DNA from 2 places in the Gilliamella sp. Nev5-1 genome. Region 2 is predicted to be linked to the other one. Evidence: riboswitches for the same ligand, from Rfam matches in the RefSeq annotation. Region 2 holds a riboswitch; the other holds the start of a gene.
What was found. Region 2 has a riboswitch for thiamine pyrophosphate ahead of thiM (hydroxyethylthiazole kinase). Riboswitches for the same ligand answer to the same signal wherever they lie in the genome.

Region 1: linked by a shared signal. The riboswitch ahead of thiB (thiamine ABC transporter substrate binding subunit) and the one ahead of thiM (hydroxyethylthiazole kinase) in region 2 are both predicted to bind thiamine pyrophosphate.

The regions. Positions count from the first base shown of each region.
Region 1 is NZ_LZHO01000028.1:642-13,284, forward strand. Features, by position in the region: gene A9G41_RS04280 (lysozyme) at 1-345, shown strand, start outside; partial or broken gene A9G41_RS14670 (transposase) at 691-852, shown strand; gene A9G41_RS04290 (hypothetical protein) at 1,274-1,495, opposite strand; gene A9G41_RS04295 (hypothetical protein) at 1,494-2,366, shown strand; TPP riboswitch at 2,864-2,974, shown strand; gene thiB (thiamine ABC transporter substrate binding subunit) at 3,015-4,019, shown strand; gene thiP (thiamine/thiamine pyrophosphate ABC transporter permease) at 4,034-5,623, shown strand; gene thiQ (thiamine ABC transporter ATP-binding protein ThiQ) at 5,601-6,305, shown strand; gene dinB (DNA polymerase IV) at 7,048-8,103, shown strand; gene A9G41_RS04320 (6-phospho-beta-glucosidase) at 8,184-9,620, opposite strand; gene A9G41_RS04325 (glucose PTS transporter subunit IIA) at 9,634-11,505, opposite strand; gene A9G41_RS04330 (GntR family transcriptional regulator) at 11,682-12,386, shown strand; gene A9G41_RS04335 (aldo/keto reductase) at 12,485-12,643, opposite strand, start outside.
Region 2 is NZ_LZHO01000042.1:6,104-26,461, reverse strand. Features, by position in the region: gene A9G41_RS06390 (tagatose bisphosphate family class II aldolase) at 296-1,150, shown strand; gene A9G41_RS06385 (1-phosphofructokinase family hexose kinase) at 1,164-2,084, shown strand; gene A9G41_RS06380 (PTS fructose transporter subunit IIC) at 2,095-3,507, shown strand; gene A9G41_RS06375 (PTS sugar transporter subunit IIA) at 3,577-4,017, shown strand; partial or broken gene A9G41_RS06365 (IS3 family transposase) at 5,088-6,169, shown strand; gene A9G41_RS06360 (nitroreductase family protein) at 6,205-6,792, opposite strand; gene A9G41_RS06355 (LTA synthase family protein) at 7,038-8,480, shown strand; partial or broken gene A9G41_RS06350 (LysE family transporter) at 8,490-9,112, shown strand; gene gutQ (arabinose-5-phosphate isomerase GutQ) at 9,314-10,276, shown strand; gene aroK (shikimate kinase AroK) at 10,461-10,982, shown strand; gene A9G41_RS06335 (SPOR domain-containing protein) at 11,050-11,838, shown strand; gene A9G41_RS06330 (Dam family site-specific DNA-(adenine-N6)-methyltransferase) at 11,887-12,708, shown strand; gene rpe (ribulose-phosphate 3-epimerase) at 12,748-13,425, shown strand; gene A9G41_RS06320 (phosphoglycolate phosphatase) at 13,418-14,113, shown strand; gene trpS (tryptophan--tRNA ligase) at 14,137-15,132, shown strand; gene trkA (Trk system potassium transporter TrkA) at 15,241-16,602, shown strand; TPP riboswitch at 16,642-16,743, shown strand; gene thiM (hydroxyethylthiazole kinase) at 16,800-17,588, shown strand; gene thiE (thiamine phosphate synthase) at 17,597-18,238, shown strand; gene thiD (bifunctional hydroxymethylpyrimidine kinase/phosphomethylpyrimidine kinase) at 18,250-19,044, shown strand; gene A9G41_RS06290 (STY0301 family protein) at 19,117-19,575, opposite strand; one part of gene A9G41_RS06280 (IS3 family transposase) at 20,152-20,358, shown strand, end outside.

The DNA of each region.
Region 1 (12,643 bases), on a different contig from region 2:
ACGGGTAATCATATTGAACAAAAAATTTATACTGATGATGAGATAGCAAAGCGTTGGGTCGATGACATAAAAACGGCTGAACAATGTGTTAATCGCTATGCTAAAGGCTTTCATCTTCCCCAGTCTGTTTTTGACGCTGTGACCTCAATTACCTTTAACGTTGGATGTACAAAAATGCGAACATCAACAATGTATAAACATCTGAATAACGGTGATTATAAGGCGGCTTGTAATGAATTCCCAAGGTGGAATAAAGCAGATGGTAAGGTTCTAAAAGGTTTAGCAATCAGACGAGAAAAGGAGAAGGCGTTATGTCTATCTTATGTTTTATCATCGCATCGATAATGGCTATCAAAGGTGTCAACGGCTGGGGTTGGTTTTTATTTGTCTCGTTATTGTTGAGAGATTCATCATGTTCAACGTATCAAAAGTAAATATATCATTGATTAGTATGTTGTTATTTGCTTGTTATTTCGCCTACAAATGTCGGCAAGATGAAAAGCTTGCAGTGGTGAGAGCAAATAAAGCTGAAGCAAAGTACGAAAAATACATACAAGATAATAATGAAGTTAAAAAAATTGAATCAAACATTATTGAGGCGATAAGAAATCGGTGTAACTAGCCCCCCCTAAAATAGTACAGCAAAAAAGTAGAAAGTTCTCTATGATAAAAGTAAAAGAGGATTCAATTATGAAAAAAATGACTGAACATCAAATCGTCGCTATTTTAAAAGAAGCTGAAGCAGGTATTCCTGTCAAGGAACTCTGCCGTAAATAGGGCATGGGTAATTCAACTTTTTATCAATGGCGGGAAAAATACGGCGGTATGAAAATTTCAGACATCAAACGCTTAATTTTGTTATGGATAAGCTGATGAAAAATTGATATCGATTCGTTTTCGAACATTCAGCGTAATAGGTGTCTTTTTTGCTTTAAAGCAAAATCATAAAAAAAACAATAAAATCAATGGTTATTTTAATTTCTTGTTGTTTCGCTCACAATGCTTTATTTGCTTGGTTGTTTACAAATAGAATTCTAATAAGATCAATGCTGATGTTGTTTTGGGATTTGGTGATAATCTTTTAGATCAAAAAATACCTAAAACACTAGCCAAGATTTTTTTTAACAGTTATACTTTCATCAATTAAAAAACAAGCTCACTAAGCGAGCAATTAATTATAAAAAAGTGAAACAAAACAAAAATTTACTTGACAGGTCAAACAAAATGCCGTATCATCTTAAACACCAAACACCAAACACCAGCGCTGGCAGTCCTATGTCTTAAATCGTTCGATTAACGCTGTTGGTCGAGTTTGTCGCTTTAGTTCATTTATCCCTTCGGGGTCATCTCTTAAATTATTATCACAACTTGCTAAAAAACCGTTACAGGCGTTGTCGCTATTACTATTTTTGCTATATTCATGGCATTTATATGCATTACCTCGTGATAATAATCGCAGTGATGCAATCATGCTGCCACCAGCCCCCTTTATCATGTTTGCTTCCCCTCATCTTTCCCCTTATTCATTTACTAATAATTCCGATGGGTTCGGTCCTACACCCACCGCGCCAGGATTTGTCTACAATAAAGGATTTTACAACACCCAATCATATGCCTCTAATTTTCCTACCACAGGGGCTAATGGGTTGTATTTTGATTTAGTCCTAGGTGGCGATGCCAATGATTTGATATGGAATACACCCATTACACACGAAGGAATTACTGCCACTGTAACCAAAATAACAGCGAATGATTCTTGGGTTCATGAAGCTTGTTCGAGTGTGAGTGTGATTCCCTGTGAACCACAGTTAGAAGCAAAAGTATTTGTACGCGTCACTTTAAACGGTCCATTTGCCGATAATGCTCAGATAAATTCCAATAATCCTGTCCCGGTCTTTAAGCCAAGTTTGCCACAAACATTTGAATTAGTCGGTATAAATAGACATAATGAAGAGGTTGTAAAATATGGTTTTGTGTTGAAGCACTGGTTTGTCAATCGCGGTGATAAAAAAGGTAACCAATCAGAGCAAACTGCATGGTGCAGTGCGATAAATTATCGTATACCAAGAGTAAAAGATCTGACCAATGCGAAGTGTCGTCCCAACCACCCTCGCGAAGATTTTCCTTGTAGAAATGGAATAGATGGCGCCTTACCCCAATCATTAGATTATAATACGTTATTACGTCATGTTGATGCTGGCTTTATAACCGAGTGGGGGTCTTTGCTTAGTAATGCTGGCTTCAAGAACGACCGCTACTGGACTAGCGATAGCGATTTCTTCGTAGACTCGGGCTATGGTAAAGTAAAAAATCCAAATTCAAATTTTGTTTCTAGTATCAATTATGGTATGTGCGTTCACCCTTAATACTGACTTCTTAATTCTTGTATAAAAGGATATGCAACTTGACATAAATCAAAGATAAAGCTGTTAACGTATAATGCTCAACGTTAGTTAGTCTAAGTCGCCAAGCGAGCTAACGTTAAGTGCGTTTGTACAGCCAGCATATGTTTTTAATGCTGGCGTAAAAGTATTATTTAAACATCAATAAAATCAATCCTTTTTCTGACTGTTTTTTTATTGATAGCGCATTCACATTTTATAAAAGCCAAAGGTTATTATTATTTATTCAGAGTTAGAAAGTGTTAACACCACCGTAGCTTGTTACGTTATGGATAAGCTGATGAAAAATTGATATCGATTCGTTTTCGAGCATTCAGCGTAGTAAGTGTCTTTTTGGTTTTAAAACAAAATCATAAAAAAAACAATAAAATCAATGGTTATTTTAATTTCTTGTTGTTTCGCTCACAATGCTTTATTTGCTTGGTTGTTTACAAACATAATCCTAAACACTACACTAGTCAATGTTCTCAACGGGGTGCCCAGTGGGGCTGAGAATGTTAGCGTTAGATTAGCATAACCCGTCGAACCTGAACTGGATCATGCCAGCGGAGGGATTTGAGTTATTATACCTACTCAAACCTTTTGTCTTTTATTTGCTATTTTGGAGGCAAAATGTTTTGTAAAAAATTGTTATTATCTTTGGTATTATCTGCACTTTTTATGGCAAATATTGCAAATGCTACCAACATAAAACCTACCTTGATTGTGTATAGCTACAACTCTTTTATTTCTGAGTGGGGGCCAGGGCGGGAAATTGAAAAGGGATTTGAAGCGCAGTGTGGTTGCGAAGTTGAGATTGTTACATTAGGCGATGGCGTATCGATTTTAAATCGAATGCGTCTTGAGGGCGATAAGACCAATGCCGATGTTGTTTTGGGATTAGACAATAATCTTTTAGAACAGGCTAAACAAGCCAATATTGTTATTCCTCACCAAATCAATAAACCCGATAATTTAAATACCAACTGGTGGGATGATGATTTTGTGCCTTATGATTTTGGCTATTTTGCTTTTATTTATAATCAACAAAAAATCAGCAATCCACCACGCTCTATGCATGAATTAGTTGATAATAAAGCCAACTGGAAGATTATCTATCAAGATCCTAGAACCAGCACTCCGGGGTTAGGTTTATTATTTTGGATAAAGAATATTTATGGTGATGATGCCTCATCAGCATGGCAAAAAATAGCTAAAAACACCGTGACAGTAACTAAGGGCTGGAGTGAAGCTTATGGGCTATTTTTAAAGGGTGAAGCTGATTTTGTGCTTAGCTATAGCACTTCACCTGTTGCTCATATTATGAATGATAATGATTATCGTTATGCTGCGGCTATTTTTGATGAAGGGCATTATCGTCAAGTTGAAGTTGCTGGTATTACTAAATATAGTCAGCAACCCGAATTAGCACGGGCTTTTTTGCAATATTTATTGACCCCCGATGTGCAACGTCAATTTGCTGAGAAAAATACCATGTACCCTATTATTAATACATCGTTACCTGAAGCTTTTAAGCAAGTTAAGCCTATAAATAAAGCGCTTGAGTTTGATGCAAAGCAAGTTGAACATAATCAAAAAACGTGGGTACGAGAATGGCAGTCTGCCATTAGCAAGTAGTTTTATTTTACCTAATGTCGAAGTTAAGAATATTACTCCCAGGAATTAGCGCTGCTAGCCTGATCTTAATGATATTAGGCGCAGCACTCTTTGCGCTTTGTTTGACTGCGATTAAATTTAATAATTTAGTCGTCTATTTTGATGAGTATTTATTACATGTTATTTGGATAACTTTATTTCAAGCAACATTATCGACTTTATTATCTGTATTATTGGCAATTATCATGGCTAAAGCTTTGTCGATGATTGATTTTTTAGGTAAAAGATTATTATTGCGCATTATGCCAATTACCTTTATTTTACCGACACTTGTTGTAGTCACTGGGTTGTTGTCGGTTTATGGTAAACAGGGCTTATTAGCGACTGTTTTCGGTTATTTTGGGGTGCCTTTTATGACATCGATTTATGGGTTAACAGGCATTTTACTTGCACATGTATTTTTAAATTTTCCGTATGCTTGCTGTCTATTCTATCGAACGTTAAATAGTGCACCAGTTGAACACAAACAGCTAGCTGCACAATTAAACTTTTCAAGTTTTACTTACTTTAAATTGATTGAGTGGCCATTACTGCGTCGGCAACTGTTCCCGATGGCTGCGCTTATTTTTATGCTGTGTTTTTCTAGCTTTGCGATCGTATTAGCGCTAGGAGGTGGACCAAAATATACAACATTTGAAGTCGCCATTTATCAATCTATTCGTGACTTAGATTTAGCTCAGGCTGTGCTTTTAGCTTGTTTACAGTTTATTTGTTGTGTTTGTTTTATTTGCTTGATGCAAAAATTTACTCATAATAATAACCACCATCAAAAACCTAATACATGCTATGTTAGGCAAAGTTACCGTTTGCCTGTTTCAAATCATTTAGCCTTTTTATGTATGATTATTATTGTTACTGGTGGGTTATTTATTTTGCTACCGATTATGACCCTACTCATTGGAGGGGGATATTTTTTTCAATGGTCATTTTTAACTGCGTCTTTTCAACAGGCAGTTATGTTTTCATTATTAATTGCTTTTGGCTCAGCTACTATTGCCATGTTGCTAGCATTGTTATTACTTTATACTAATAGCCGTTTGTTAATTAATCACAAAATACAGTGGAGCAACCAATTAATGTTAGTTGGATCGCTAATTTTAATTATTCCAAGCATGGTATTTTCATCAGGTCTATTTTTATTATTATTTCCCTTTGCGCATAGTTTTATCGTTGTTTGCCTTTTAATTATGCTATGTAATGGTTTAATGGCATTGCCTTTTATATTGAAAAATCTTGCTGTACCTATGTTTGATGTTGTATCGCGCTATTGGCAATTAAGTCAATCACTTAATATTAATGGCTTTTTTCACTTTTATTTGATTGAATATAAAGCACTAAAAAGATTAATTATCCAGAGTTTTGCTCTGTCTGCAATATTATCATTGGGTGATTTTGGTATTATTGCTTTATTTGGTGGGAAATCAGTGACCACATTACCGTATTATTTGTATGAACAAATATCAAGTTATCATTATAAAGAAAGTGCCGTAACGGCCGCATTATTGTTAATATTATCTTTTAGTTTATTGGTTGTGATGGATTATGATCGAACTAAATCAAATTAATTATCATTACGATAATTTTAGAATGCATTTTAATCTCAAAATTGCAGCAAAAGAAAAAGTCGTCATTATTGGACGCAGTGGTGCTGGTAAAAGTACCTTGTTAAATTTGATTGCTGGATTTGTTTTACCAAACTCGGGGCAAATTTTACTTAATCATCAAAATATGACTCGCACCTTGCCAGGCAAACGCCCCGTTTCGATTTTATTTCAACGTAACAATTTATTTAACCATTTAACCGTTGAGCAAAATATTGGTTTAGGTATAAAACCTTGTTTAAAACTGAATGCATCTGAACGGCAAACAATAGAAGATATACTAGTTAAGGTTAGTTTAGCAGGTTTTAACAATCGTTATCCTAATCAGCTTTCAGGCGGGCAACGGCAACGTGTGGCATTAGCGCGTTGTTTAATTCAGCATCGCCCTGTTTTATTGTTAGATGAACCATTTTCAGCGCTCGATCAAGCTCTGCGTTTTGAAATGTTGGCGTTAGTCGATCAAATTTGTGATGATTTCAATTTAACTTTAATGATGGTATCACACTATCTTGATGATTCACTTAATTATTTTTCACGTTGTTTGGTGGTTGATAATGGCAACATTGTTTTTAACGATTTACCAACACAGCTTGCACAATCTAAACATAACGAAATTGCAAAAATGTTGGGTTTTAATTATTCTTAAAAAGGGTTGAAGCTTGGAAATAACACTTTTACCTGCCTATTTTATTATTCAATATTAAGTGAATTGTGATTTTATTGAGTTAAAAAATTACGATTAATTGATTAATTACAAATTTATTAATTAGATGTTTATAAATTGCACTATCTCTATTTTGTTGGTCAACGCTTAAGGTTTAATTAATCTATTTAGATTAAATTACCTTAATTATTAACAACATTAATTAATTATTTATGCAAAATGGACATACATGCCATAAGTTTAGTTGGTTAGTACTTAGCTCTGATAGCTTATTTTTCACTTATTTGTTTGTGCTTTACCGCTATATATTTTTATTTATGATCACGACGAAGATGTTTATCAAATACTATCCCAGAATATATTAGTAAGAAACGAGAAAACACTGACTTGAACTGTGTTTTCTGCTTTGGTTATTGCTAGCGTGAATATCAACGTATACAAACCATTATCAAACTATGTCAATCGAAAATTTAGCACATAAAACGTAATTCACACATGATTAGTTTTTACTGGATTAAGTGATAGCTTATATGTTACTGAAAAAATTTTAGTTAATCGGAAATTTTCCATGAATCGATCCGTTGGGTTGGTGATCCTTATGATAAAAAAGGGTTAATTGATTTTGATAAATTAGAAAAGTAGCTATCGTCGGTGTTTACACTGCCACTTAAGGTGTGATATTGTATATTTATACAGTTATATTTTATTTGCCGTAATACCGTTTATGCGAAAAATTATTCATGTTGATATGGATTGTTTTTATGCCGCTGTTGAAATGAGAGATAATCCCCGTTATCGTAATGTGCCTATTGCGGTGGGGGGCGATCCTCGTAAGCGCGGTGTGGTGGCTACTGCCAATTATTTAGCACGCCAATATGGTGTGCACAGTGCAATGTCAATGGCACAAGCTATAAAACTGTGCCCCAATCTTAAAATTATACCCGGTAGGCATGCGGTATATAAAGAAGTATCAAACCAGATCCACCAAATATTTAAGCGGTATACCCAAGCGATTGAGGCGCTATCACTTGACGAAGCTTATCTTGATGTGACTGATTGTAAACTATGTCACGGCTCGGCAACTTTGATTGCGCAAGATATCCGCCAAGCTATTTTTAAGGAACTTGAGTTAACCGCATCGGCTGGTGTTGCTCCACTGAAGTTTCTTGCCAAAATCGCTTCTGACATGAATAAACCTAATGGTCAATATGTGATAACACCTGATGAAGTTGATGGCTTTATTGAACAGCTCCCTTTAAAAAAAATTCCTGGTGTGGGAAAAGTGACTGAAAAAAAATTAGCTGATTTGGGATTATTTACCTGTCAAGATATAGTCAATTATGATGTGACTAAATTATTTAACCATTTTGGCAAATTTGGGCGAGTCTTGTATGAACGATGCCAAGGTATTGATGAGAGAGAAGTATGTAATGACAGGCAACGCAAATCGGTTGGTGTCGAGCGCACTTTAGTTGATGATATTCATCATTGGGAAGCGTGTTTATTACAGTTTGATTCATTATTTGAAGAGCTTGAAAAACGATTAAGTAAAGTGCGTTCTGATTTATCGATCGCTCGGCAGGGTGTCAAATTTAAGTTCGATGATTTTCAACTTACCACTCAAGAGCATGTATGGTCAAAACTAGATAAGGCCGATTTAATTAAACAAGCCCATAAAGTTTGGTTAGAACGTCGTAACGGGCGTGGCGTTCGGTTAATTGGTTTTCATGTCACGTTAATCGATCCACAAGTTGAAAAACAGCTCATTTTTCCATTTTAAGCTTTTTTCTTATAAAAAAAGAGGATGCAGGCAAAGCCTGTATTCATCCTCATAATCATTTATCAATTAATGGATAATTATCACTTTAAACTTGCACCATTGGTGCTAATAACTTTTTTATACCATTCAAAAGAATCTTTTTTATAACGCTTCATGCTACCGTTGCCTTCATTATCACGGTCAACATAAATTACACCATAGCGTTTTTTCATTTCACCAGTGGTAAATGACACCACATCAATAATCCCCCAAGCGGTATAGCCCATCACATCAACACCATCATAATCCATGGCGGTTTGCATCGCTTTGATATGAGCACCTAGGTATTCAATGCGTGGTTTGTCATGCACTTGGTTACCATTTTCTAGCTCATCAATGGCACCAAATCCATTTTCGACAATAAATAATGGTAACTGATAACGATCATATAAACGGTTTAAGGTATAACGTAATCCTTCAGGATCAATAGGCCAACCCCAGTCACTGCTTTTAATATAAGGATTTTCAACCGCATTAGGTAGCGCTCCGTTAACAATGTTATCGCGATTGTCATTTTTGGCATCTGCTTTTACAACCGTTGACATGTAGTAACTAAAACCAATGTAATCAACTGTACCTTGTTTTAAATAAGCAAGATCTTCTTGTGTAATATCAAGTTTATAGCCTTCACGTTCGAATTCTTTTAATGCATATGCAGGGTAATAGCCACGAACGTGAACATCAGGGAAGAAGAAGCGTTGATGCATAGCGATTTCTGATGCCATCATATCTTCAGGGTTACAAGAATATGGATAAATTGGCACATGTGACACCATACAACCAATTTGAAAATCTGGATTGATTTTTTTACCAGCAATCACCGCTTTGGCACTGGCTAATAGTTCATAGTGAGCAACTTGGTACAGAACTTCTTGCGGATTTTCGCCCGGTTTAACTTGGACGCCCGAATTCGTCCAAAAGAAGATAGGATTACTGGTATCCATTTGATTATTAATTTCGTTAAATGTCATCCAGTATTTGACTTTATTTTTATAACGCTCAAAACACGCAGTGGCAAAACGTTCAAAAAATTCCACTGTTTTACGGTTTCTAAAACCACCATAATGGCGAGCTATATGTAATGGCATTTCAAAATGTGATAGCGTGATAACAGGCTCTATGCCATGAGCAATGAGTTCATCAAAAACATTATCATAAAAGCGCAGGCCTTCTTCGTTTGGCTCAAGCTCATCACCTTTTGGAAAAATGCGTGTCCAAGCAATTGACGTGCGTAAACATTTAAGACCTAATTCAGCAAAGAGTTTGATATCATCTTTATAATGATGATAAAAATCAATGGCCGTATGGTTTGGGTAAAACTTATCGGGTTCAATATCTTGGGTGATTTGTCTTGCAACGCCATGAGCACCAGCGGTCATAACATCAACCACGCTGGGTCCTTTACCGCCTTCGTTCCAGCCACCTTCAAATTGGTGAGCGGCTAAAGCGCCGCCCCATAAAAATGGTTTTTTAGTCATTTTTGATTCCTTGTTATTGCTTAATTTTAAATATGATATCATCAACTGTTACTTCTGTTTTATCCGTTAATGAAATGAATTGGTATTGATCGGTATTAACAATAATAATTGGGGTGATTAACGGGTAGCCAGCTTGCTTAATTGCCTCAGGATTGAAGCTGATGAGTAAATCACCTTTTTTTACTTTTTGGTGTAATTCAACGTGATATGCAAACTCGTTATTGGTCAAATTAACCGTATCAATCCCCACATGAATTAGTAACTCAACGCCGTTATCTAATGTTAAACCAATGGCATGTTTAGAATTTTCAAATACCGCAGTTACCTCGGCATCAAAAGGCGCATAGACGTGATTATCAGTCGGTTCAATCGCAATCCCTTCGCCCATTAATTTTTGTGAAAAAGCAGGATCAGGTACTTCACTTAGGGGTAAAGCATGTCCTGTCATTGGGCTTGTGATATCCAGCTCGTCAAGCAAGACTTTAGGCGTATCATTTTCAATAACAGACTCATCTTGTTTCGTTTCACCAGTACCAAAGATTTGAATTAAAACGACAGGTCCCACCAAAGCAATAAGTGACCCAACTGCAACACCAATAAATGAGCTAGGGCTGTTTGGGCTAATTGCATTGACGATAGTTAAAGGGCCAGGCAAACCAGCATAAGCAAAGTAGTGAGGAGAAAAGAAACCAGCCACAATACCACCACAAGCAGCCGAAATACAGCCATAAATAAATGGCTTTTTAAAACGTAAGTTAACGCCATAAATAGCCGGTTCGGTTATCCCAAATAAGCCAGTAATAAAAGCGGATAATGAAATGCCTTTCATCTCTTGAGTTTTTGTTTTTAAATAAAAACCAAATGCTGCCCCGACTTGACCAATAACGGCGATGGTTTGAAATGCTTGGAAAGAGTCTTGACCATATTGTTTAAAGTTTTCAACGATAACCGGTGTGATCCCCCAGTGCACGCCAAAAATAACAAACACTTGCCAAACTGCACCAATAATTCCACCAGCAAACGATGGAGCTAAATTAACAAACCAGTTATAACCATCAGCAATATATTGTGCACCATTGGCAGTTAATGGACCAACAATAAGTAATGTTAAAGGTACCATAATAACAAGACTAAATAATGGTAATAGCACCGGTTTTATAATACTGTGCAGGCGAGGTTCTAAGAAGCGCTCTAAATAAGAGAGTAACCAAACTAAAAAGAGTGGTGGTAAAACGGTTGAGGCATAAGTGGTTTTCGATAGTGCAATGCCAAATAGATCAATTTCTTGCCCCTCGCTTATTAGTTTTGCAAACTCAGTCCATGTCGGCGATAGCAGTGCTGCACAGCAAGCAACGGCGATATATAAGTTACAACGGAAATGCTGTGAAGCGGTAATGGCAATAAAAATTGGCAAAAAGACAAAAGGCGCCCAAGAGATGAAATTGAACACCTCAAAAGTTCCAGTCTTTTCTAGCTCAGGGCAGACCAATTTAAGTAAAATCAAGATACCTTGCAAAATTCCTGATGCGGCTAAAATATAGACAAACGGGGCAAATACAGCCGACATTGTTGCAATGATGCGATTTAATATGTTGCTATCATTTTCTACTTCAATTTTGTTATCAGTATTAACGAGTTGAGTAAAAGCGTTATAGACTTTATCAACATGCGTACCAATAACCACTTGGATTTGACCGCCTTTTTCAACAACGGTAATCACGCCTGGTAATTTAGCAATGTTTTCTTTTGCGTGATCTGGTGTATGTTGGGTAACAAGGCGAAGGCGTGTTGCACAGCGAGAAACGGTAACAATATTTTTCTCACCACCTAACTCATTTAAAATATCAACAGCTAGCTTGTTATAATCTCTAATTTTTGATGACATCCATAAACTCCTTAAAAGCAATTCAGTAAGATTATTTTATAGGCAATTTCAAAATTGTTAATTAACAATTATATTGTTTGTGATCTAGATCGACTTTTTACATCATTTAATTTAAAAGTTAACCTAACCTGTATAAAATAATAGTTAAATTGCTTATTCAATAAAAAGATATATCAATGATTAAATATCAAGATGTTGCCAAAAAAATTAAACAGACGATCTATCAGCAACAATTAGCTAAAGGTACTCAACTTGCTAATATTGAAGGGTTGATTAATCAGTATCAGGTGAGTCGTAGCACAATTATTAAAGCGCTCAATTGTCTGGAACGACAAGGCGTTATTTATCAAGTGCAAGGTAGCGGTATTTTTGTTCGTGAGCGCAAAAAAAGAGGCTACCTCAGTTTTTTACAAAGCCATGGCTTTACTGTTGATTTAGATGATGTATATGGTTCATCTAAAGTGTTTAATGTTGACATTATCAAACCCAGTGCAAGAGTGAAAGAAAACCTACAATGTGATGATTGTGAAGATGTTTATTTTGTAAAAAGATTACGTTATGTTGATGATAAATTATATTGCTTAGAACAGTCCTATTATCGCAAAAAGCTTATTTGTTATTTAAATACAGACATTGTTGAACGTTCAATTTTTAGCTACATTCAAGAAAATTACAATATCAATATTGGTTTTTCTGATAAATATTTTCAAATCATCAAAATTGATGCAAACATAGCAAAATATCTTGGGTTACAAGCGGGGGATCCTGCTCTTTGCGTTGAAGAAATATTTTATACCTCATCTGGTGAGCCGTTTGATTTCTCAAAAATTATTTACCATTATGAAAATGCAAGATTTTGCATACAAAATCATTCAAAATAAGCCATTTAACATAGTCAAAACGGCGCTACGCTGTTATAAAAATTGGCGGTAAATAGGTACTAATTCTTATTATTTTCGATAACAATTTTATATCTAAGTTAATTAGCTTGTTTTATTGGTGGTTTGTTATCTGCCATGATGCCAACCAATGCGTGAGGTTTATAGCATTCTTCTAAGTAGTTTAGTTCGTCATTGCTTAATTGTAATTGGGTTGCTTTGACGGCTTCTTGAATTTGTTTGGTTTTTGTTGCACCCAC
Region 2 (20,358 bases):
TCCTATGCTTGGTCAATATTAAACTAGCGCATTACATTTTACCTTATAAATCATACCAATAATAATTTCTACGTCTTTTATCTAAGCACACTTCATATATACATGCTAACCATCAAAATGAAAATTTATAAATAATTTTTATTACGTTTTGAAAGTAATATTGATTTTTGTGATCTATCTCACGTGATTACCACTAGAATAACTTACAATTCGAAAGCATAATTATTAAAAATAAATTTCAAACCGAAAGTTAATTACTCTATTAAGTCAAAATAAATTATTAAGGGAAAGTCATATGTCTATTATTTCAAGTCACAACATGTTAAAAAAAGCACAAACAGAACACTATGCAGTACCAGCCTTTAACATTCATAATCTAGAAACTATACAGGTCGTAGTTAAAACTGCCGCTGAATTGCAATCACCCGTTATTTTAGCAGGCACACCAGGCACATATAGTTATGCAGGAACAGAAAACATTATTGCTATTGCTCATGAGCTATCTAAAAAGCATAACATCCCTTTAGCTGTTCACTTAGATCATCATGAAGAATTTGATGATATAGCTTATAAAATTAATGCTGGTGTTCGATCTGTCATGATTGATGGTTCACATCTTCAATTTGAAGAAAATATTACCATTGTGAAACGTGTAGTAGATTATGCTCACCGTTATGATGTTAGTGTTGAAGCTGAATTAGGGCGTCTTGGTGGTGTTGAAGATGATTTAGCTGTGGATGCAAAAGATGCTTTATATACCAGTCCTAAACAAGCACTAGAATTTATACAAAAAACCCAAATTGACTCGCTAGCTATCGCCATTGGTACTGCACATGGTCTTTATAAATCAGAACCTAAACTGGATTTTGATCGCCTATCCGAAATTCGCTCAATCACTGATATTCCACTCGTGTTACATGGCGCTTCAGGTGTTCCTGATAAAGATGTTCGTGAATGTATTAAACGTGGAATTTGTAAAGTCAATGTTGGAACCGAATTAAAAATGGCATTTTCAAATGCCTTAAAACAATACTTTATTGAATATCCTGAGGCTAATGACCCTCGCCATTATATGAAACCAGCTAAAGCGGCAATGAAAGAAATTATCAAGAAAATTATCGCCACATGTGGTTGTGCTGGTAAGTTATAGAGGAATTAGGAAGATGATCTATACATTAACACTTAATACCGCAATTGATATGAATATTCGTTGCCAAGGACTTAATCCTAATTATGTCAACCGCACATCGCATACTCAATATAGCCCAAATGGTAAAGCGGTCAATGTTTCAATTGTCCTGCACAAATTTCTAAAACCGACTTGTGCATTAGGTTTTTTTGGCGGATTTTCTGGAAAATATATCGTTGATGAATTGACAAAAATGCAGATTGAAACAAAGCCTTGTTTTATTGATGATATAACACGTATCAATGTTTTTATTAATGATGGGCAAAATGAATATAAATTGGTGGGTAAAGGCCCTTTTGTTCCTGATAATAAAAAACAAGAATTGCTAGGATTAATAAAATCACTAAGCAGTAACTGTTATTTAGTTATTAGCGGTAGCCTACCAAATAACATTGAACCCGAATATTACCTATCTATTTTAACTCTATGTAAAGTCAAAAATATTCAAGTCATCCTCGATATTAGCCATCCAATATTAAGTGATTTACTCGCTTATAAACCTTTATTAATTAAACCCAATGATGATGAAATCAAAGAAATTTTTGGTTTTGAAACCCAAACGACATCGCAAATTATTACCGCACTAGAAAATATTCACGCACAAGGTGCACAAAATATTTTATTAACTATGGGGGCTAGAGGGCTCTATTTTTCGAATGGAACACACATTTGGTTTTGCAATGCTGTAAAGATCAAATTAATCAGCTCCGCTTGTGCTGGAGATGCGTCACTAGCAGCCTTTCTTAGTGAATGGTTGCCTGATAGGGAAAATATTGAAAGATCAATGAAAAAAGCATCGGCAACGGGGGCGAATGTTGCTGAATCAGATGGATTAGGTTTGCTAGATAAGATCTGTATTTATATGAATCAAATTGAAATTACCCAAATAAAATGAGGGAATAATTATGAAAAAAATATTAGCTATAACAGGTTGCCCAACCGGTATCGCTCATACTTATATGGCAGAAGAAGCTTTGAAATCCGCAGCTAAAAAAATAGGCGTTGAAATTAAAGTAGAAACCAATGGTGCAGGTGGGATAGATAATGCCATTACAGATGAGGATATAGCGAACGCTATCGGTGTTATTATCGCCGCTGATAAAGATGTCAATCCCGATCGTTTTAATGGCATGCCTGTTATTGAGGTTCCTGTAAAAGATGGTATTCATAAGGCTGTAATGCTTATTGAACAAATAATTTCAGGCAATGTGCCATTACGTAACGGAGCTACCAATAATACACAAAAATCGGTACCCTCAAATCAACAATCCGTGACAAAAGAGTCAATTGGTCGACAAATTTACAAACACCTAATGAGCGGTGTATCTAATATGCTGCCTTTTGTTGTCGCAGGTGGTGTATTAATCGCACTCTCATTTTTATGGGGGATTTACTCGGCCGATGAGACAAATGCACAATATAATCAATTTGCCGCATTGTTGATGAAAATAGGCGGGCAAGCATTTGGTATTATGGTACCCATCTTTACGGGTTTTATTGCTTACTCAATTGGAGGTAGGCCAGGGTTAGTGGCAGGTTTTGTTGGCGGGTTAATTGCCAATATTACAGGTGCAGGGTTCTTAGGTGGCATTATTGCAGGCTTTGCAGCAGGCTACTTAATGCTATATGTCAAAAAATGGTTAGATAGACTTCCTCGTTCATTTGAAGGGCTAAAATCTATTTTTATCATGCCGTTAATTGGTGTTTTTGTGATTGGTGCAGGCATGTTCTTATTAGGTGACCCAATTGCAGCAGTTAACCATGCAATGAAATCATTTCTTGAATCATTACAATCAGCTAATCCTGTTTTACTTGGCATAGTCATTGGTGCTATGTGTTCTTTTGACTTTGGAGGTCCAGTAAATAAAGCCGCCTATGTAACAGGGACTATGCTACTAGGCGAAGGTAATTTTTACTTTATGGCTGGAGTTTCAGCCGCATGTATTGTGCCACCTTTTGTCATTGCTTTCTCAACAACGATATTTCGTGGAAAAGCATTTACTGAGGAAGAGCGTGCAGCTGGAATTGTAAACTATATTTTAGGTGCTACACATATCACTGAAGGTGCGATTCCTTTTGCGGCTAAAGATCCATTACGAGTCATTCCTGTCATGATGTTATCGTCCGCCATCGCATCGGTATTGACTTTTTTAAGCCACATTCAAGTTCCCGCACCACATGGTGGTTTTCTTGTACTTCCATTGGTAAATAAGCCTTTTCTATGGGTAGCTTGTATTTTTACTGGCGCGCTTGTCGGAGCCATATTATTAGGCTTAATTCGAATTCACCAAAATAGACAATTAACAATTAAAAATTAACAATACGATATAATCAACTAATTGATATACCGATAATTTTTCGGTATATCAAAACCACAAGGACAATAAATGAGCGATTTAAAACTTACTATCGATGATATTAGAATTATAAGCGGGTGTTATTCTAAACAAGATGCCATTCAATCAGTATCAGAAGCGATGATAAAAGCAGGTCTAGTAAAAGATGATTATACACAAGCCATGTTTGATCGAGATACCCAAATCTCTACATTTTTAGGTAATGGTATTGCCATTCCTCATGGAACGACTGATAAGCGTGATAGTGTCATCAAAACAGGCTTAAAAATAATTTACTATCCAAAAGGGGTACTCTGGGATCAAGATGATAACATAGCTTATGTTGTTATTGGCATCGCAGCGAAAGCTAATGAACATCTCGATATTTTACGACAGTTAACAAAAGCTGTAATTGCTGAAGATACACTCGATCGCATTAAAACGATTAAAACCGCTGAAAATCTATTAGAAATACTACAAGGTAGTTGCTAAAAGATTTATTTTATTTCATGTCAAAATATCGTTTCAATACAATAAGGTTGAACTTGATTTTCATCCCCAAAACCGACAAATACTACCTCTATGATATAAATAAAAATCATAGAGGAACCTATTATGCTACAGCATTTAACACCATTTCCAACAACAGGTGGTGGAGTATACCTTATCTAAAGTTCCTCTCTCATTAGCTGAAAATAGCTAACTATTTGGGTGTTAGGTGCACGTTTAGTTGCGCTAAACTTGATGTATGATATAAGGAAAAAGTGCTATGATGTAGCAGAAAGAACGGCAAATCGAATATGATAAAAATTATTCAGAAAAACCATTGATTTTATTAAAGTTTTTATTTAGCGAAATAATAGTAAATAATAACGTTACTCCTTTTGCGACAAGGTTATCTTATGATGCACTGCCCCATACATAAAATAGACTGCTTAATCCTGATAAACCCTATCAAATCGGAGGTAACTGATATCACTTTATCAAACTCAGCCAAGGTGGGTTATGCCTTGTCGTAATGATTGATTTATTGGATTGAAAAGTGATTGGTCGGCAAATAAGTTCATAGCGGTAACGATTATAGTGTAGTCCTGCTGATATAGCAAAAACAGCCTTTGGGTAGACTAAAAAGTTATTGTGTTTTTTATAATAATTGTTCAGAAAAAGTATTGATTTTATTTGATTTTTTAAGTGGTGTAAAATGATAGAGTAAAAAGGGCAATCCTTGCTGTTTTAATGCAAGGATTTGATATAAGCACGGTTGTTTATTTGTCGTCAATTATTCTATTTTAAGGTAGCCTGCGTCTAGGTTTTTCTGGCTCTGGCGTGGTTAATTTCCATGATATTAATAATCCCAATTGTCCAAGAAAATAATTGATATTATCAAGTTCATTCTCGGGAACCTGCTATAACCACAATTTATCGCTTAATTTTTCAAGCGTACCATGGCTTGTATTACTTAATATCCAATCTTTCAGCGTGGTGTTCTTGTAACTATCCCCTAAAATAGTACAGCAAAAAAGTAGAAAATTCTCTATGATAAAAGTAAAAGAGATTCAATTATGAAAAAAATGACTGAACATCAAATCGTCGCTATTTTGAAAGAAGCTGAAGCGGGTATTCCCGTTAAAGAACTGTGCCGTAAATATGGCATGGGTAATTCAACTTTCTATAAATGGCGAGAAAAATACGGCGGAATGGAAACATCGGATATTAAACGCTTAAAAGAGCTAGAAGCGGAAAACCGCAAGCTTAAGCAGATGTTTGCCGAACTGAGCTTAAAATCTCAGCTTCAGGAAGATATCATAAAAAAGCTTTAGTGCCAACAGGGGCACGTAAAACGTGGGCACAGCAACTACAACAAAATCATTCAGTTACTATTGCTATGAGTTGTGCCATTGTTGGTTTAAGCCGTTGTGCTTACTATTATCAAGCTAAGTTACAGGATGATTCGGTGATTGTTTCGGTGTTGAATGCTATCACAGACCGGCATTTACGCTGGGGCTTTCCTAAATGTTTTAATCGTATCAGAAAGCTCGGCTATCAATGGAATCATAAACGGGTATATCGGGTGTATTGTGAATTAAAGCTTAATCTCAGGGTAAAGCGTAAAAAACGCATTCCTCCACGATGCCCGGAAAGGTTATTAGCCCCCAATAAACAAGGTGAATGTTGGTCAATGGATTTTATGAGTGATAGTCGCTGTAATCAACGTCGCTTTAGGACATTCAATGTTATCGATGACTTTAATCGTAAGGCGTTAGGTATTGATATTGCAGTAAGCTTACTGGCAGGAAGGATTACCCGTTACTTAGATAAACTGGCCGAATATCATGGTTATCCATTAAAAATACGGGTCGATAATGGGCCAGAATTTACAGGAAAAACCTTTATAAACTGGGCTAAATCACATGATATAACCATTGATTATATCCAGCCCGGTAGCCCATATCAAAATGGCTATATTGAACGATTTAATCGTACCTATCGCACTGAGGTACTCGATTTATATCTTTTTAACAACTTAGCTCAAGCAAGGAGAATAACCGAAGAATGGTTAACGATTTATAATACCGAAAGACCGCATGAGGCATTAAATAACATGACACCGATTGAATACAAAACACTAAAACAAGCAGCTTAATTTTCTACGTGAGTTGTGTACTAAGTTTGGGGTATTTACACTTGAATTATGGCATCTGACTTGATGGAATGAATATAACGAGCATTTAATTTCAATGCTGCCGCAGCTAAATAAGCATTCTGACTCATTGCGCCAACAGCAGTATAATTAAAGTGAGTACTTTCTTCGGGATTTATATCAGCCAATACATTAGCATCTGACACAAAAATTAATGAATAGGCGGCTCGCTTAGTAAAATTTTGCAAACCAATGTCGGCGCGAATATCTTTATTATTAATTTCTCTTAAATAATGACCTTCCCACTCATATAAAAAAGTGCCTTTTTCACCAGCAATATAAATTCGTACATAAGGTGGCTTACCTTTAACCATTGGTACTGTCCATCCTGTTTTACCTCGGTTCAACCCACTTGCTGCCCAAAGCACTTGTGAAAGTTCCTCATCAGAAATCTTACCAGTAGGAAACCCGCCACCAGATGTTGAAGCACGTTTTTTTAAGCTTTCAAATAAGCTCATTCCATCTTTTATTTGTGGCTTAGGTAATGAAATATCGGCATAACATAACGCGAAAGGAATCAACGATGATAATAGAATTAAAGCTAATTTTCGTACATAACACGACATAGTAATACCTAATTATTTGACATTATTGGCGATATCTTATTGCTAACGGTTTCAATTATCAACATCAAATGCTAATAATTATCATTTGATATATGAAAAGTCTGCTTTTGCCATTAGCACTTTTCAAGTTAGGCTATGAAGATAATGTGATAAATTAAACAGCATTAAGCGATATTTTTATTTTTTTATGTATTGAGTATATACTTTAGCAAAATTGATTTTTGAGAAATTGAGTAACAAATCTTATGCCATTATCGACATTCATTGTTTTACCTCTTTTTATTATCACAATTGTTTTTGCCTCGCTCTTTAAAAAGAAAAAATGGCAATTTTTAAACGTAACTTTATTAACGATTTTTATTGTAATGGAGCTAACTTCTATCTACTTTAGTGGTGGATTTATTGATTATCAGTTTTATGTGAATTTAAATATAAATGATATTATAGAAGGGCTATTTATTTTTAAATTGCAAGCCGTTCTGGTCATTGTAGTCTTTTTTTCTTTCATTTTTTTACTATTAAAACTCGCTAATTGGTGTAAAGGAAAATACCGATTATTGCCTCGCATATTACTCGCTGTTATCGCTATATTTTCAATTAGTTACCACAATGGACCATTAAGCCGGTTATATGAAATATATCAGGTTACTAGTGCTCCGCGCGAACCATTTGAGCAAGCATTGCAATCACTCAATATGACTAATTACATCAATAAAAACCAGCTTGTTAGCCAACAAGGTAAAAATATTATTGTGTTATCATTAGAATCGTTTGAACAAGGTTTTCTCGACTTTGAAGATATTACACCTAATTTACGACATCTTTGCCAAGATTATACTTTTTTTGCCAATATGCCAATGAGCACTGGAAGCACTTGGACGACTGCTTCCATGTATACTTATATGACCGGCATGCCATTTTTAATTGGCGGTTACACAACATCCCCATTAATGCGTGCAAACCAAACAAACTTAGTTAGTTTGGGTGATGTGCTAAAACAAGCTGGGTATCAAACCCGTTATGTGATGCCTAGTCCTGATTTTGCTGGTATTGGGCATACTGCTGAGCTTTTGGGTATGCAAGTCATTTCGGAAAAAAATTACGTTGGGCAATACCCAACAGCACCATTTGGATTATATGACAAAGATATTTTTGATGTTGCGCAAAAACAGATTACGCAAATGCGTCAAAATAACCAACCATTTGCCTTATTTGTATCAACCGTTTCAACTCATGCTCCAAATGGTTTTGATGACGAAAGAATGAAATCAATTATTTCACCCAAACCAGATAATATGTCTTTTGTTGCTGCTTCATTAGATCATAATTTAGGGTTATTTATTCAACAATTAAAAGATGAAGGGGTATTAGAAAACACTGTATTTTATATTTTCCCAGATCATTTAATGATGGGATCTGGCACGCCAACCATTAATCGCCTTTCACAAAAAGAGCGCAAGCTTTATCTATTAACTAACGCAAGTATACAAGATCTACAAAAAACACCCGATCAAACCATTTACCAAATTGATTTGCCTCGTTTAATTTTAAATGGGGCACAAGTTGCAAGTAATGGCAAATTTCTAACTGACTATTTATCTGCCCCTAATTTTGATAAAAAACAGTTTATTGAAAAAAATAAAGCCAATATCGCAACGATCAATAATTCAGCACAGGTATTTAAATAGGTACCGAAAATGGAGTTGGATACATTGCTTTTAGTTGGCTCGACCTGTTTTTTGGGGATGATTCCGTCTGGACCTGATTTCTTTTTAGTGTTAAAAACAGTTTAAATTATCGCCGAAAAACAGCATTATTTACTTGTTTAGATGTGATCACTGCTATTTTGATTCATATGAGCTATTGCGTTGCTGGTCTTGCGGTGTTGATTGGCACCATTCCATTGCTCTATAACACGCTATGCTATGCCAGTGCCGCTTTCCTTATATGGCTTGGCTTTAAAGCATTATTTGCCTCTAATGCGACCACTTGCTTAGTTGGCAAACAACCAATTAAGCAGCTAATTTCAACAAAATTGGCTTTTACGCAAGGTTTTTTATGTAATTTACTTAACCCTAAAGCAACGTTATTTTTTCTAGCAATTTTTACGCAAATGCTTGATGCTGAATCATCAACGATTGGTAAACTTATCATTGCATTTATCATTTGGATTGAAGCCTTTTTTTGGTGGCCTTTTGTGGTGTTTGTTTTTCAAAATCAAACAATACAACGGCGTTATTTTAAAATTCAAACTATTTTCGATAAATTATTAGGTACCATTTTAACTACATTAGGCGTAAAAGTTGCTTTCGGACTTTAAGTTACTCTAATGTTGTGAACTCATATTTACTTTCAAGCACCTGTTTACCTGAAAAGTTTTGATAAAAAGACTTTCTTTTTTTGAATATTCGATCGTTAATTGTTAAACTGATAATAGTTTAGCTTTTATAATCGATTACTTTTATTTACCGATTATACATTCACTGGACACTGATTTTTTTATTCGACAGGCTAATTGAAAATGGATAAATTATTACAATATGGTCGAGAAGTTCTTGAACTAGAGTTACAAGAAGCGGAAAAGTTACCTAATCGGCTTGGCAAAGATTTTATTAATGCATGCCAACTTATCTTAACCACCAAAGGTAAGGTTGTTGTTTCAGGTATTGGAAAATCAGGACATATTGGGAAAAAAATTGCTGCATCGTTAGCAAGCACGGGCAGCCCCGCTTTTTTTATGCATCCTTCGGAAGCATTGCATGGCGATTTAGGCATGGTAACAGCCAATGATGTGGCTATTTTAATTTCTTATTCCGGACGGGCAAAAGAATTTAATATTATTCTGCCGATCCTCGCTACAATGAATGTACCCGTAATTGCAATTACGGGCGGAGTTGATTCGCCATTGGCTAAATCAGCTCAAGCTATTTTAAATATCTCGATAGAAAAAGAAGCATGCCCAATGGGATTAGCGCCAACATCAAGTTCAACCAACACATTATTGATGGGTGATGCGCTAGCGATTGCTGTAATGCGAGCTCGAGGCTTTAGAGAAGAAGATTTTGCTCGCTCCCACCCAGCAGGTAGTTTAGGTGCTAAATTACTTAATCATGTCAGAGATGTGATGCGAACAGGCGATCGAATACCTAAAGTTCCACAAACAGCAACGGTTCTTGATGCTATGCTAGAATTAAGTCGAACAGGTGTAGGTTTAGTTGCAATCTGTCAGAATAATAATAAAATAATTGGAGTATTTACCGATGGCGATTTACGTCGGTTATTATTGAAAAATGGTACATTACAAGATAGTATTTTGGATGTTATGACCAGCCCAGGATACCTTATCCCTGATAATTGGAAAGCGGTTGAAGCATTAAAATCCTTTAATGATCACAATATTACCGCTGCACCAGTCGTTAACAATGAGGGTGAATTAGTCGGTGCTTTAAATATTCATGATTTGCATCAAGCTGGTATTAGCTAAAACTATTAATAAATACCTATTGCCAAAAGGTGCTATCTATTGAGATAATTACCGACCTAAATTTTTGTCGTTAGACGGAGATCAAAGGAAAAGTTACACAATTGAATTTTGTATGATTTTTAATCAACTAAAATTGATGTTGTGTTGTATATTTTAACCAAAATTAATAGATGATGAAACTACAATGGCAGAAAAGCGAAATATCTTTCTAATTGGCCCTATGGGGGCAGGAAAAAGCACAATAGGCCGACAAATTGCGCAACAGTTAGGCATGGATTTTTTTGACTCAGATCAAGAGATTGAGAAACGTACTGGAGCCGATATTGCATGGATTTTTGACCTAGAAGGAGAAGAGGGATTCCGTGCCAGAGAAGAAAAAGTCATTAACGAATTGACTGAAAAACAAGGCGTAGTTCTGGCAACTGGTGGTGGTTCTGTCTTATCAAAAGAGACACGCAACCGATTGTCAGCACGTGGAATTGTTGTTTATCTTGAAACAACCATTGAAAAGCAAATGGCAAGAACACAAAAAGATAAACGCCGTCCATTACTGCAAGGTGGTAACACACCTCGTGAGCTTTATGAAGAACTTGCAGGTGAACGTGAACCTCTTTACAAAGAAATTGCCGATATTACCATTAAAACTGATGAACAAAGTGCCAAAGGTGTTGCCAGTTATATTATTGATAAAATAGAACAGATTTAAGCAACTTATTTTGGATGTAATAGCTATTAATGAAGTAATAAACCTTTTTATAGGTTAAGGAGTAAGTATGCGTGTAGATAAAGATGACCGTTATATTTTAGAGCAACCGAGTAAGGACTCTACGCCTTCATTAAAGTTGCTAAACCTTCTTCAAAATTTTCCAAAGAAAAAATTAGTTATCTTCGGTTCGGTAGCCATTATTTTTCTATTATTGCTTGGCTTGATTATTTTTTACTCTTCTCGCAAAAATGAAGTAACAGCATTAACATCACCTACCGTTAATGATGTTACGACAACAGAAGAAACTAACAGTTTGATTTCAAATGGGCAAAGTGGCGCAGTTGTTAATGGATCTCAAACTGAAAGTTCTGATAATACAGATGATAGTTTAAGCTCAATAGATAATCTAAATTCTGAGGTTAAGGGACACTCTAATACTATTACAACACAAAATAGAAGAACTAACGCTAGTATTTCTAATAATATAAATATTTCACAATCAACTAATACTAAGAAAAATAATAATGATCATGATAAGAAAACAGTTAATCGTAAAGAAGAAAAAGCTGATTTAGGAAAAAAAATTAAAATAAGTAATGATCATTATGTTATTCAGCTAAGTGCATCCAAATCAGTTGAGGGGTTGAAAAAATTTATTAAACAAAACAATATAACTAATTACCATATATATAAAACTGAATATAGTTCAGGAACGTGGTTTATTTTAGTAAAAGGTGATTATTCATCAGCTAATGAAGCACGTAAAGCTATTAAATCTTTACCATCAGCACTCTTAAAAGATAAACCATGGGTTAAATCGGGTGCGGTTGTTAATAAAGAAAAAATAGAAAAATAATAAGTAATATCGTTTATTTATCCAATCAACGACAAATAGGAGTATCCGTTGAAGAAGCAACGAGCCTTTTTAAAATGGGCTGGAGGAAAGTATGAGCTTGTGGACACAATCAAACGGTATCTTCCAGAAGGCGATCTATTGATTGAGCCTTTTGTCGGAGCTGGTTCTGTGTTTTTAAATACAAACTACGAAAACTATATTTTAGCGGATATCAATCAAGACTTAATTTCACTATATACCTTGTTACAATCAACTCCAGATCAATTTATTCGTGATCTCAGATTGCTTTTTACTACTCAAAATAATCAACCTGATGCGTTTTATCAGCTTAGAGATGTATTTAATCATAGTAAAGATCGATATTTTAGATCATTATTATTTGTTTATTTAAACCGACATTGTTATAACGGCCTATGTCGTTATAACAATAGTGGATTATTTAATGTGCCATTTGGGCGTTATAAAACCATTTATTTTCCTGAAAAAGAACTTTATTTTTTTGCAGAAAAAGCACAAAAAGCGAAATTTATTTGCGCACCTTATCATGAGGTCATGAAGAAGGCAGAAAGAAATTCGGTTATTTATTGTGATCCGCCCTACATACCCCCAAATCAATCAGTAGGGTTTACAGCTTATTATTCAAATATTTTTGGATTTGAAGAACATAAAAACTTGTCGAAATTGGCTGAAACTATAGCATATAAAAAGAATATACCCGTGCTAGTATCTAATCATTATACTGATTACACAATGACTCTTTATAGCAAAGCAAGCGAGCTTTATCGCGCAGAAATGCGTCGTTCAATTAGCTGTGCAGGTGAGGGTCGTAAAAAAATTGATGAGATTTTAGCTCTCTATAAAAAGTCATAATCAGGCTTGAATATAAAATGGGTTATCATGAGGTAGGTTATGAAAAAATTTATTATTGCTCCATCAATATTGTCAGCTGATTTTGCGCGCCTTGGTGAAGATGCGCAAAAGGTCATTGACGCCGGAGCCGATGTTATCCATTTTGATGTTATGGATAACCATTTTGTACCTAATCTAACAATGGGGGCGATGTTTTGTAAAGCACTGCGAGATTATGGCATTAGCGTACCTATTGATGTGCATTTGATGGTATCCCCTGTTGAAGAGCTAATAGCCTCATTTGCTAAAGCTGGTGCTACTAATATCTCTATTCATCCAGAAGCGACGATTCATTTAGATCGCTCATTACAATTAATTAAAGATCATGGTTGCACGGCAGGTATTGTATTAAATCCAGCCACTCCGCTGGATTATTTAGATTATGTCATGGACAAAATTGATATTATTTTGTTGATGAGCGTTAATCCTGGCTTTGGGGGGCAATCTTTTATTCCCGCAACCTTGAAAAAATTACACCAAGTTAAACAACGTATAATTGCATCAGGATTAAATATTCGTTTAGAAATTGACGGTGGGGTAAAAGTAGAAAATATTGCTGAAATAGCTAAAGCAGGTGCAGATATGTTTGTTGCTGGCTCCGCCATATTTAGCCAGCCTGATTATAAAACCGTCATTGATGCCATGCGTAAAGAGTTAGCAGGAGTGATACATGAATAAACTAAAAGATATTCAAGCAATCGCATTTGATTTAGATGGTACATTGGTTGATAGTGTGCCGGGACTGGCACTGGCTACACAAAATATGTTGGCAGAGTTGAATTTACCAACGATCAGCAATGAGCAGATCAAAAATTTCGTTGGTAATGGCATTGATATCATGCTAGAACGCGTTTTTAAAGCCATTACTATTGAGCCATCAAAAGAACAATTTGCCAAAGCCAAGATATTATTTAACCAACATTATGATAAAGTTATTGATGTCGAAACTAGGCTGTTTCCGAATGTTAAAGAAACTTTAAAAGTGCTTTATGATAATCATTATCCACTTGCATTAGTGACCAATAAGCCAGCCCAATTTTTACCTGCATTACTAGCGTCACTAGGCATAAAAGAGTTCTTTTCGCTAGTACTTGGCGGTGGCGATGTGATCAAATTAAAACCACACCCAGCTCCTTTGTATCAAGTAATGGCGAAATTTGGATTGTTTAGCGATCAGTTACTTTTTGTTGGTGATTCGAAAAACGATATCACTGCTGCGCAAAATGCTAACTGCCCAACTGTTGCCTTAAGCTATGGCTATAACTATGGCGTTTCAATTGCTACTAGTAATCCCGATTTTTTATTTGACGATTTTAAAGATATATTAACAATTCTACCTCAGCCAAAAGCTGATGCAAAAAAATAATGAGTATAAATTAGGAAGAAATTATGAGTAAACCGATTGTATTTAGTGGCGCTCAGCCATCAGGGGAACTAACACTTGGCAACTACTTAGGTGCTTTAAAAAATTGGGTGTCTTTGCAAAACGAATATGATTGCGTTTATTGTATTGTTAATCAGCATGCAATTACCGTACGTCAAGATCCAAACAAATTACGTAAAGCCACATTAGATACACTAGCCCTTTATTTAGCTTGTGGTATTGATCCGCAAAAAAGCACTATTTTTGTACAATCGCATGTGCCTGCACATGCAGAGTTAGGCTGGGCTTTAAATTGCTACACCTATTTTGGTGAGCTTAGCCGTATGACGCAATTTAAAGATAAGTCATCACGCCATTCAGAGAATATCAATGCAGGGCTATTTGATTATCCTGTACTTATGGCTGCTGATATTTTACTCTATCAAGCAAACTTAGTTCCTGTTGGTGATGATCAAAAACAGCATCTTGAATTATCGCGTGATATTGCTATGCGTTTTAATGCGCTTTATGGTGATATTTTTACTGTTCCCGAGCCGTTCATTGCCAGGGTTGGTGCGCGCGTTATGTCATTGCAAGAGCCGACTAAGAAAATGTCCAAATCAGATGAAAACCGTAATAATGTGATTGGTTTACTCGAAAATCCAAAAGATATTGAGAAGAAAATCAAACGTGCAATGACTGATTCTGATGAGCCACCAGTAGTACGCTATGATGTTAAAAATAAAGTTGGTGTTTCAAATCTACTTGATATTTTAACTGGTGTGACAGGTAAGCCTATTGCCGAGCTTGAAAAAGAGTTTGAAGGTAAAATGTATGGTCACCTCAAAACAGAAGTTGCAACGCAAGTCATTGATATGTTAACTACCTTGCAAGCTAAATATCATGAGTATCGTGACGATGAACATTATCTATTTTCAATCATGCAAGATGGAGCTGAAAAAGCACGTTCAAAAGCCGAGCCAACGTTGAAAAAAGTCTATGATGCAATCGGGTTTGTATAATTGCAAAATCAATAACAGATTGCGACTAAAAAATGAATGATATGCAATGGCTTTAATATACTAAGTAAATGGATAATGGTTAAAGCCATCTAAATATATAGGCTAGTTATGAAGATTATTATTCTTGGTGCAGGACAAACAGGTAGTGCACTTGCGGAATATCTTGTTACCGAAAAACAAAACGATATTACTGTGGTGGATGAAGATCATGATAGATTGCAATCGCTACAAGAGCGTTTTGATTTACAGGTAATTTGTGGAAAATCATCCTATCCTCAGGTATTAGAAAGTGCTGGCGCTGAATCGGCCGATATGCTTGTTGCTGTAACTAACTCTGATGAAGTCAATATGATGGCCTGCCAAATTGGTCATGTCTTATTTAGTATTCCACAAAAAGTGGCTCGCATTAGAGCGCCTGAATATAATGATGAAAATTATCCTTTTTTCAATAAAGACTGTATTAATATCGATCATATCATTGCCCCAGAAAATCTTATCACCAATCATATAAGTCAATTAGTTCAATACCCTGGCTCATTGCAATTTGCTTCTTTTTATGATAACCGAGTGTGTCTAGTGGCGGTAACGGCTTATTATGGCGGTGCTTTAGTTGGCAGTGAATTATCCGAGCTCAAAGAACATTTACCTCATGTTGAAGCGCGAGTGGTTGCTATTTATCGTAAAAACCGCTTTATTCGTCCGCTTGGCTCAACCTTGGTTGAAGCGGGAGATATGGTGTATTTTATTACGCCACCAGTTAATATCAAAGCTGTAACCAGCGAACTACAACGATTAGAAAAACCTTATAAGCGAATCATTATTAGTGGTGGTGGTAGTGTTGCTGTCGCTTTAGCAAAGCGTTTGGAAAATGATTACCAAGTCAAGTTAATTGAACGCAATGCTGAGCGAGCCGAACTCATTGCCGAGCAACTGGTTAATACCACAGTGTTGCATGGTGAGTCATCTGATCAAGAATTACTTTCACAAGAGCAAGTTGAGCTTACCGATCTTTTTATTGCAGTCACAGGTGACGATGAATCCAATATCATGTCATCTATGCTTGCCAAAAGAATGGGCGCAAAAAAAGTGATCGTACTAATTCAACGCCAAGCCTACCTTGAATTGATTAATGATAGTGTGATTGATATCGCAATATCGCCACAACATGCCACCATTTCAGAACTATTAAGTCATGTAAGACAAACTGGTATGGTTAAAGTCGTTTCGCTAAGGCAAGGCGAATCTGAAATTATCGAAGTGGTTGCCAAAGGCAATAATGATACATCAAAACTGGTGGGCAAAAATATTAATGGCTTAAAACTGCCTTCAGGTGCAACAATTGGAGCTGTTGTTCGTGGTGAAGATGTGATTATTATTAATACTGATTTGATGATAGAAGATAATGATCATCTAATCATCTTTTTGCCAGACAGAAAGGCAATAACAGATATTGAAAAGTTATTACAATAGTTTGTTAAAAACTGATAGTCAGTTCATAATGGATGAACAAATTTTGACTCGGGGTGTTTTTTGTTTTGACAAAAAACTGAGATTTTACCCGTTGAACCTGATCTGGGTTATGCCAGCGTAGGGAAGTCTAAGCCATCTTAGCTTTAATTTGGCAAATTCTTCCCAATATTTTAGTTCTAAAATAACAGGGAATAAATATGTTAGAAAACAAACCATTTCAATTAGTACAAGCAACTCCTTTTATCTATCATGTAAAACAACAAAACCCATTAGTGCATTGTATTACAAATGATGTGGTGCAAAATTTTACCGCAAATGTGTTACTCGCTATTGGTGCATCACCAGCAATGGTTATTGCCAAGCAAGAGGTGGAGTCATTTATCACCATTGCGGATAGTTTATTGATTAATATTGGCACCATTCACAGTAGCACAGCCAAAAGTATGTTGTTAGCAACAATCCAAGCTTTGCAAACACAAACTCCATGGGTGCTTGATCCTGTCGCTGTGGGGGGGGCGCTTAATTATCGAACTGAAATTGTATGTCAATTACTATCATTAAAGCCAACAGTCATACGCGGTAATGCATCAGAAATATTAGTACTAAATGGTGAAAATGGATCATCGAAAGGACCTGATGGTCAAAACTCAACGACATCTGCTGTACATGCAGCCAAAGCACTTGCACAAAAATATCAAACGATTGTTGCAATGACGGGGGATATTGATTATATCACTAATGGCAACATCTTATATAGCATCACTGGTGGCGATATTGCTTTAACAAAAGTAACAGGAACAGGCTGTGCACTATCTGCTATGGTAGCTGCTTTTATTGCCAATTCATCAGATCCTTTATCAGCTACCGCCTCAGCTTGTTTTATGATGAAAAAAGCAGGTCAACTTGCCAATAAACAGCAAGGATTAGGTACCTTTGCGGTATCACTACTAGATCAACTATCTCTGTTTAATTCATTGCATCAATAAGGAACAAGATGAAAAAGCAATTAGATTTAACTCTTTATTTAGTCCTTGATCCATTATTATGTGGTGGTATTAGTGGCATGGTAAATACCACAAAAATTGCTGTTTCTAATGGGGCAACTGCAGTACAGTTAAGATCTGAACATAAGTTTAGCGGTAAAGATTGGTATTATGCCGCATTAGCATTGAAAGAAGCGCTGAATGAAACACCCGTACCACTGTTTATTAATGATCATGTCGATATTGCTTTAGCGGTTGACGCCGATGGTGTACATATTGGACAAAGTGATCTTCCTGTTGATGTTACTCGTCAATTAATTGGTAGAGATAAATGGTTAGGGTTTTCGATCGCTAATCGACGTCAACTTGATAGCGTTCCATGGCATAAGGTCGATTATATTGGTATTGGTCCTATCTTTCCAACCGCAACGAAAAAAGATGCAGCAGTAGCACTGGGAACCGAACAATTAGTCGAACTAATAGAACTGAAGCAATGTCCTGCTGTAGCCATTGGCGGTATTGATGAAAGTAATGTGGCTAACGTTATTCAAACAGGCATCGACGGCGTTGCTGTGGTTTCAGCTATTTGTGGTAAACAAGATATTGAGCAAGCGACGTTATCACTCATTACGCAAATCAAGAAGGCTAAATAGGGCATACAATTATGACAACAATTGCATTAACCATTGCTGGTTCAGATCCCAGCGGTGGCGCAGGAATTCAAGCCGATTTAAAAACTTTTTCGGCACTCGGTGCTTATGGTATGTCAGTTATCACTGCATTAACAGCACAAAGCACACAAGGGGTTGATGCGGTATTAGCCATTACCCCTGAATTTGTTGCAGCTCAATTCAATACGCTATATCAAGATATTCAAATTAATAGTGTAAAAATGGGAATGCTAATGAATAAAGAGATAGTCATAGCAGTTCACCATCTTCTTAGCACAAATGCTATTCCTGCTATCGTCTTAGATACTGTAATGATAGCTAAAGGAGGACATCCCCTGCTCAAATCTGATGCCATAACTGCTATTCGTGAGTTATTATTACCCTTAGCAACCATTGTTACCCCTAATATTCCTGAAGCAGCAGTACTACTTGATTGTGGTGAGGCCAAAAACGAAGATGATATGCAAAAGCAAGGGGATGAATTACTCAAATTGGGTTGCAAGGCGGTTTTAATGAAAGGCGGGCATTTGTCAGGTAGTCAAAGCCCTGATTATTTGATAACCCAAGATAATGTAATAAGAATAACTTCTCCACGAATTCAAACTAAAAATACTCACGGCACAGGTTGCACACTATCTGCAGCAATTACCGCATTGTTACCCAAATATAATTTAGCAGAAGCCGTAATGCAGGCTAAAAATTATTTGCAAGGAGCCATTAGCCATGCTGATAATTTAAATATTGGTAACGGAATTGGTCCAACACACCATTTTTACCGCTGGTGGTGATCGCACAATAAATAGTCTAAATGGGATTTAAGTTGTCAGCTATTACATATAACAACAAATCCCATATTTCAACTAATGCAAATCTTTTGCTTCACTTGTGCTACAGGTAAGTGTTCCTTTTTTTCCTTGTCCATCTTCAAAATAATCAGCCCAACAACTTTTCATTGATAAATCAATTCTTTTTATTAGCTCAATTCTACTTCCATTATAAGAGCAACTAACATAATAAGGTTCAACATCTGCTTTAAAATCGACTTCCCATATTAACTCATGTTTCTTACCTTCAACCCATCCTTTTGCTGGTTTTAAACTGACCTTTCTAGAAGGCTTACCGTGATAAACAATCATGCTACTAAACGATACAGTTAAACTATTTATATCATCAGAAACCTCCCACCCATTAGGCCTGTTTTCAACTTCTTCTTTAGCCTTGATGTTTTGTGGGCAATCAATTTGATAGGCATTAACAAAAAAAACTGCACCAAACCAAGCCATAATAGCTAGAGTAACACTCAATATTTTCCTTTTCATATTATCTATCCTTCTAACAATTACCTATTAATAAAAAGATAAAAGTATTCTAAGATTTCAAAAAATCATGCTAATATCTTAAATAAAAACAATTATAATTATTTATAAGTCATTAAGCTATTTTCACCATGTTATCTAAATTAAACGAGTTTTTTATTATTTCTGTTTTGGAGTAAGTTTTTAGCAAGATAGCATAACGGAGATATCGCCAAAAAAGCTCTATACCATAAAATAAGACTCATCACTATCATACAAAACTCAAACTAAAAATATCCACGATACGGATTGCACACACTTTACCAAAATTGCAGTATTATTTCCCCAATGTAGCAATCTAGAAGAAGCCATAAAACATTTGCAAGGGGGCAATTAATTTAACCATTGGCAAACGTATTGAGCCTACACATTATTTTTATCAATGATGGTAATAAATAAATGATTAGCATTAAGTTGATTTAAGACGTTTTATATAATTCTATGAAAAGTATTATTAGAACATTAATGTAACTATCCCCTAAAATAGTACAGCACAAAAGTAGAAAATTCTCTATGATAAAAGTAAAAGAGGATTTAATTATGAAAAAAATGACTGAACATCAAATCGTCGCTATTTTAAAAGAAGCTGAAGCGGGTATTCCCGTTAAAGAACTGTGCCGTAAATATGGCATGGCAAATTCAACTTTCTATAAATGGCGTGATAAATACGGTGGTATGGAAACCTCTGATATTAAACGTTTAAAGGAGCTTGAGGCCGAAAACCGTAAGCTTAAACAGATGTTTGCC